3 regions of the Allobosea sp. P4_E12 genome follow, and region 2 is predicted to be linked to each of the others. Evidence: predicted binding sites of a transcription regulator. Region 2 holds the regulator's gene; each other region holds the start of a gene.
The links. Region 2 encodes LexA, which represses DNA repair genes until DNA is damaged. Its sites were predicted from a motif close to TGTTCNNNNTGTGTTCNG; they were not measured.
Positions count from the first base shown of each region.

Region 1: a site for LexA is predicted at 919-936, ahead of AC1DW9_RS16335 (PA0069 family radical SAM protein). Genes of this name have one in related genera too.
Region 3: a site for LexA is predicted at 982-999, ahead of AC1DW9_RS32040 (DUF763 domain-containing protein). Genes of this name have one in related genera too.

Region 1 covers NZ_JBFUIY010000011.1:152,365-154,629, forward strand. The annotation lists gene ypfJ (KPN_02809 family neutral zinc metallopeptidase) at 1-274, shown strand, start outside; gene AC1DW9_RS16330 (glycosyltransferase family A protein) at 377-865, opposite strand; gene AC1DW9_RS16335 (PA0069 family radical SAM protein) at 993-2,183, shown strand; gene rnhB (ribonuclease HII) at 2,235-2,265, shown strand, end outside.
Region 2 covers NZ_JBFUIY010000012.1:129,613-131,877, forward strand. The annotation lists gene AC1DW9_RS17300 (ComEC/Rec2 family competence protein) at 1-949, shown strand, start outside; gene lexA (transcriptional repressor LexA) at 943-1,647, opposite strand; gene AC1DW9_RS17310 (molybdopterin molybdotransferase MoeA) at 1,729-2,265, opposite strand, start outside.
Region 3 covers NZ_JBFUIY010000043.1:34,665-36,929, reverse strand. The annotation lists gene AC1DW9_RS32045 (serine hydrolase) at 1-863, shown strand, start outside; gene AC1DW9_RS32040 (DUF763 domain-containing protein) at 1,011-2,265, shown strand, end outside.

The DNA.
Region 1 (2,265 bases), on a different contig from region 2:
GTCAGTGCGGGTCGAGCTGCAGGCGGACTGCTTCGCCGGCGTCTGGGCGCATAATGTCCAGGCGATGGGCCGAATCGACCAGGGCGATGTCGACGAGGCGATGCGGACGGCGGCGGCGATCGGCGATGACCGGCTGCAGCAAGCCTCGCAAGGCGTGGCCGTGCCCGATTCCTTCACCCACGGCTCGTCGGCGCAGCGCACACGCTGGTTCACGACCGGCTTCAAGTCCGGCTCGCTGCAAAGCTGCGATACCTTCCGGACGAACCAGCTTTAGATCATCGGACCCGATCTCGTATCCGATCCGATCTCACCTTCTGGGGTTGCGTCGGCTTTCCCCGAATACCGCGATCCACCTTTCGGGCCGATGCCTTGCGTCTCAGGATACGGCACGCTCCCGGCGCACCGAGAGACGCCGCGGCGCGGCATTCAGCCGCCCGGCCAGAACCAGCCCCTTCGGCACCACAAGGCCGGCCCGCAGCCGACGCGGGCCGAATGACAGCGCGGCGCGCTCCTTGAGCGCCGCAGCAACCCCGCTCAGCGGCAACAGGGCCGGCCTGTCGGGCGCCAGCAGCAGATGGCGCTCGGTCGCCTGAATCCAGTTTGGCTGCAGGATGTCCCCGGCGCTCAACAGAAGCAGCCAATCGCCGCGCGCCTGCGCGGCACCGGCATGCCAGCTTTCAGGCACGGCCGCCCTGACATAGGTCGCACCCGTCGCATCGGCGAGGCGTTCCACCTCCCCCTCACCATCCGCATCGACGACCACGGCATGGCCGAGGAAACCTTCGGCAACGGCCGGGATCAGCGCGGAAAAAGTCGCAGCGAGTGCTCTGGCCGGTCCGTCGGCCCTGATGACGGCTGTAAGCATGGCCCATTGATTATGACGCAGCGCAACATGCCGCAATCCCGCCACTTGCATTTTGTTCCCTATATGTTCACATTGATGGTCACGGAAACGCCGATTCTTACGGCCCTCTCAGGAACGGCTCAGCGCCATGCAGCAAGCCAGACCCAGTTCGCGACCGATCGCAGCCCAGCCGCTCAGGCGGCATGACGGCGAAACCCTGTCGGCATCCGCGCGTGTCGCTCCGGCTGACCRCCTCGCCTATGCCGGCCACCGCATCGATCCGGAACGACGGCGCGGGCGCGGGGCAACGATCAATCCAGGCGGACGCTTCGAGACCGAGCAGCGCGTCGCCGAAGATGATGGCTGGGGCTCTCTCGGCGAATTACCAGCCTTCAAGACCGAAGTCGCGATCGAGAAAGCGCGCACGATCATCACGCGGAATGATTCGCCGGATATTTCGTTTGACCGCTCGATCAACCCCTATCGCGGCTGCGAACATGGCTGCGTCTACTGTTTCGCGCGGCCGAGCCATGCCTATCTCGGGCTTTCGCCTGGGCTCGATTTCGAGAGCAAGTTGACAGCCAAGCCCGACGCCGCGCTGCTGCTCGAGAAGGAATTGTCTGCACCGTCCTACCAGCCGCGCACCATTGCGATCGGCACCAATACCGACGCCTATCAGCCGATCGAGAAGAAGCTGCGGATCATGCGCTCGATCCTGGAGGTGCTGGCGCGCTTCCGCCACCCGGTCGGCATCGTCACGAAATCGGCACTGGTACAGCGCGACATCGACATCCTGGCGCCGATGGCAGCGCAGGGCCTCGCCAAGGTCGCGATCTCGGTGACGACGCTCGATCCCAAGATCGCGCGCGGCATGGAGCCGCGCGCCGCCGCGCCGGCGAAGCGGCTGGAGACGATCAAGCGGTTGTCGGATGCCGGCATTCCGGTGACCGTGCTGGTCGCGCCGATCATCCCCGCGATCAACGAGCAGGAAATCGAGCGCATCCTCGACGCCGCCAAGGCCGCCGGGGCGCGCGAGGCCGGTTACGTGCTGCTGCGGCTGCCGCTGGAGGTGAAGGATCTCGTCCAGGACTGGCTCCTGACCCACCATCCAGACAAGCTGCGCCATGTCGTTTCGCTGATCCGCTCGACACGCGGCGGCAAGGATTACGACTCGGCCTGGGGCCAGCGTCAGGTCGGTTCCGGTCCCTATGCCTGGATGATCGGGCGGCGCTTCGAAATGGCAGCCGAACGCCTCGGCTTCAACGCGACGCGGTTGCGGTTGCGCAGCGACCTCTTCCTGAAGCCGGAGAAGGAAAAGGCACAGCTCAGCCTGTTCTAGACGACGGCCTTCCGGCATAAGCCCGGCAACGATTTCTTTCCTGGACCGGGCATGGCCGCCGATTTCAGCCGCGAGGCGCACG
Region 2 (2,265 bases):
GCCGGCGAACCTGCCTTGGCCGCTACGGCCGATCTGGATCGCGGTGGTCGGGCTCACGGTCACGACCGTGCTGGCGACGGTCGCAACCGCACCGTTCGGTGCCTATCACTTCCAGACCTTCAACCCCTTCGGTCTGCTCGGCAATGCGCTCGCCTTGCCCTTCGTTTCCCTGATCGTCATGCCTGCCGCTGTCTTCGGCGTGCTCGCCTATCCCTTCGGCCTGGATTGGCCGGCTTGGGCGCTCATGGGAGTCGCTTCGGACTATGTGCTGCAATCCGCGCGCTGGGTTGCGGGATTCGACCACTCCGCGGTGATCATTCCTGCATTCGGGGCCGCGGCGCTCGCATGCTTTGCCGCTGCGCTTCTCTGGATCACGCTCTGGACGACACCGCTGCGCTTCCTGGCCGTCGCCCCCCTGATCGCGGGACTGCTCGTGGCAGCGAAGCCCGACAGGCCCGACATCCTGATCGAACGCGATGGTTCCGGCATCCTGGTCCGCGGGGGCGATGGTCGCATGATCCTGGCGGGGCAACCGAGCCGCTTCGTGCTGCAGCAATGGCTGAACGCAGATGGCGATAATCGCCGGACTGACGACAACAGCCTGCGGGAAGGCGCGGCCTGCGACACGTTGGGTTGTGTCGTCCGCAGCAAGGATGGACGAAGCGTTGCCTTTGCACGTGATCGCCTGGCCATCGTCGAGGACTGTCGGCGCGCCGATCTCGTCATCACGCCGATTCCGTGGAACGCTCCGTGCGCAGCACGACTGATCGACCGCAGGGCATTGTCGCGCGATGGCGCGACCGCCCTTGTCGGCAACAAGGGCGGCTGGCGCGCCCATCTATCAGAGCAGGATGGTGTCGATCGTCCCTGGAGCCGCAAGCGGGAGCGGCCTGCAAGCACGCCGGCTTTGCCGCTGGCGGCTGTCGAAGAACACGAGCCGCTTCAGTAGCGCCGCATCAGGTTGACCAGGCGGCCCTGAATCTTGACGCGGTCCGGTCCCAGCACCCTTGTCTCATAGGCGGGATTGGCAGCCTCGAGCGCGATCGAGGAGCCGCGCTTGCGCAGTCGCTTCAGCGTTGCTTCCTCGTCATCGATCAGAGCCACGACGATATCCCCGGTATTGGCCGTGTCCTGACGCTTGATCACCACCGTATCGCCGTCGAGAATGCCGGCTTCCACCATCGAGTCGCCGCGAACCTCGAGGGCAAAATGTTCACCGGGGCCAAGCATGTCGGCAGGCAGTGCCACGGTATGGCTGCGGCTCTGGATGGCGGAAATCGGTGTACCGGCGGCAATCCGCCCCATGACCGGAATCGCAACCGTGGAGCGCACATCTTCGTCCGGGGGCGGTGCGATCGGCCGGACCTTGCCAAGCCCCCCTTGGACGACGGAGGGGCTGAACCGTCCGCGCGTCGCCTGAGGGCCGCCGGCCCCTTCGGGCAGCTTTATGATCTCCAGCGCTCGGGCTCGATTGGGAAGGCGGCGAATGAACCCGCGCTCCTCCAGCGCCATGATCAGGCGATGGATACCGGACTTGGAGCGCAGATCGAGCGCGTCCTTCATCTCGTCGAAGGAGGGGGGCACCCCTGTCTCGCGCAGGCGTTCCTGGATGAAACGAAGCAGTTCGAACTGTTTGCGTGTCAGCATGGTTCCCGCCGGCGCTCTTTGTATGGAATCGAAACAAAGCACGAACACCATACAGGTTCGCGTTGTGTTCCGCAAGCGCGCTCAGCGTAGGCGGATGATCCGGCAGTTGTCGCCTTTGTTTGCCGGCGCAGCAAACGATTCGCGAATGAGTAGCGCGTCGGCGCGGGCAAGAGTGGCCAGCATCGACGAATCCTGCTTGGCGAAGGGCGTTGCCAGCCATCCTTCCGGAGTGAGCGTCAGTTCCGACCTCATATAGTCTCGCCGCTCATCATTTGCCGGCAAATTTCTTCCGACGATTGCAGGCTCACTCAGATCGCGCTCCGGTTCCGGTACGCCCAGGAGGGTCCTGAGCAGGGGCACGACGAAGAGATGTCCGCAAACGATGGACGAGACGGGGTTTCCGGGCAGGCCGAGCGCGACCATGCGGCCGAGGCGGCCCATCATCATCGGCTTGCCCGGCCGCATGGCGATCTTCCAGAAGCCGAGCGCCATGCCTTGACCGATCAACGCTGCCTGGACGAGATCGTGCTCACCTACCGAGGCTCCTCCGAGGGTGATCAGCACATCGGCATCGGCCTTCCGTGCCTGGCCAATCTTGTCGGCGAGATCGGCATGATC
Region 3 (2,265 bases), on a different contig from region 2:
ATGCGTCTTCGATCTATTCCGGACGTGGTGTCCCGCTGGACCAGTTCGCCTATGTCCTGCTGCGCCCTCAGCCTGCTGGTGAGAAACCGGTTGGAGCTGCCCGCCATGCCGACTGGCGGAGCTACCCATGCTCTTTGGTCAAGGTCTTTCACCTCGTCGCGGCGCAGGCGGCCCTCACGGAGGGACGGTTGACCGAGCATGAGGAACTCGACCGCGCGATGCGCGACATGATCCTCTGGTCGTCCAATTCGGCAACGAACTACATCATCGACCTGCTCACCGGCACGACCGGCGACACATTGCTGCAGGGGGAGGCCCTGGCCGACTGGTGCGAGCGCCGCCGGGAGATCAACCGCTTCTTCGCCGGCTTGGGCTGGTCCGAGTTGGTCGGCATCAATCTCGACCAGAAGCTGATGGATGATTTGCGCTACGGCCGCGAGAAAATCGGGCTCGATCTCTCTCCCATCGGCCACAACCGCCTGACGCCGATCGCAATGGCGCGTCTGATGTCAGAGATCTTTTATGGCTCCTCGCTGTTGCCGGAAGCTCGCCTGAAGCGGGTGCGCGACCACCTCATTCGCGACCAGGAAAGTCCCGACCGGGCCCGCGGCGCCTATCAACTGCTCGGATATCTCGGCGGCGGCCTGCCGGACGGTTCGCGGATCTGGTCCAAGGCCGGACGGACCCGCTGGCTGGGCGATGTACGCGCCGAATTTCGCCGTCACGACGCGATGCGCGCCATCCTGCCTGGCGGCGAGGACTTCATCCTGACCGTCTTCACCCAGGGCGAAGCGATCGGAGAGGATGACGGCTTCCTGCCGGGGATTGGTAAGTTGGTTGCAGCCGAGATAGCCGGGATTTGAACGGAATCTTGATGTGCACGGCGACGACCGGCGGTCGGGCGCAACGGAGCGACAGGACCAGCCGCCTCGACGAGGATCAATTTCTGTAGAAAGCGGGGACAGGCCGGGCTATATCAGGCGTTCCTCTTTCGTTCGCGAGACTTCGCCATGACCCGGCGATCCGGCAGCGCCGACCTTCCGCTCCACCATGGCCGCGTGCCCGCCTGGCTCGGTCGGCGCATGACGCAGCTCGGCGCGGTCATCTGCGCGGCGATCATCCATCATTATGGCCGCGACGAGTTGCTGCGGCGGTTGGCGCATCCATTCTGGTTCCAGTCCTTCGGGGCGGTGATGGGAATGGACTGGCACTCGTCGGGTATCACCACCAGCGTGATAGGCGCGCTCAAGCGTGGGCTGGCTCCGCTGTCGGGCGAGCTGGGCCTGCATGTCTGTGGCGGGCGGGGCCGCCATTCGCGCGAGACACCGGCCGAGCTCGAACAGATTGGAGCGAGGGTCGGGTTCGACGGACAGGCGCTCGCCACCGCGAGCCGGCTGGTCGCCAAGGTCGACAGTGCCGCCGTGCAGGACGGCTTCGACCTTTACCTCCATGGCTTCTTCGTCGGGAATGACGGCCATTGGGTCGTGGTGCAGCAGGGCATGAATGGCGATGGCGGCCTCGCCCGGCGCTATCACTGGCAGTCTGAAGGGCTGGGCAGTTTCGTCGAGGCGCCACATGCCGCCATCGATGGCAAGAACCAGGGCAGCATCATCAATCTGACCGACAGGCGCGCCGCCCTCTCCCGCAACGGCCAGATCGATCTGCTGCGCGACATCGGACCGTCGGGGATCGTGAGGGAATTTGCGGCGCTGGAGCGCGACCGGGCGCCGCCGGTCCTGTCGCCGGCGCAGCTTTCCCTACCTCATCTCGTCATGCCGGCACATCACGAGGTCAGGCCCAAGGACGTCATTGCGCGACGGCTCCATGGTGCGCTCGCCGCAGCCGCCGACAGCGCCCCCGCCGATTTCTCGGAATTGCTGCTCGTGCCCGGCGTCGGCGCCCGCACGGTCCGTTCGCTTGCGATGGTCGCGGAAGTGATCCATGGCGCGCCGTGCCGGTTCGCCGATCCTGCGCGCTTCTCTCTCGCCCATGGCGGCAAGGACAGACAGCCGTTCGCCGTGCCCACCAAGGTCTACGACCAGACGATCGCGGTGCTGAAATCCGCCATCGATCGGGCGAAACTCGGTCAGGACGACAGGCTCGCTGCCATCGCACGTCTGGACCGGGAAAGCCGGCGCCTGGAGCGCGTCGCCTCCGGTCCGACGTTGGATGAGTATGTCACGGAGGAGAGACTGCGCTCCGCCGAGTATGGTGGCCGGAGCGTCTTCGGCTGGGAGCGGTCGGACGGTGAAGCGGCACCCGCGC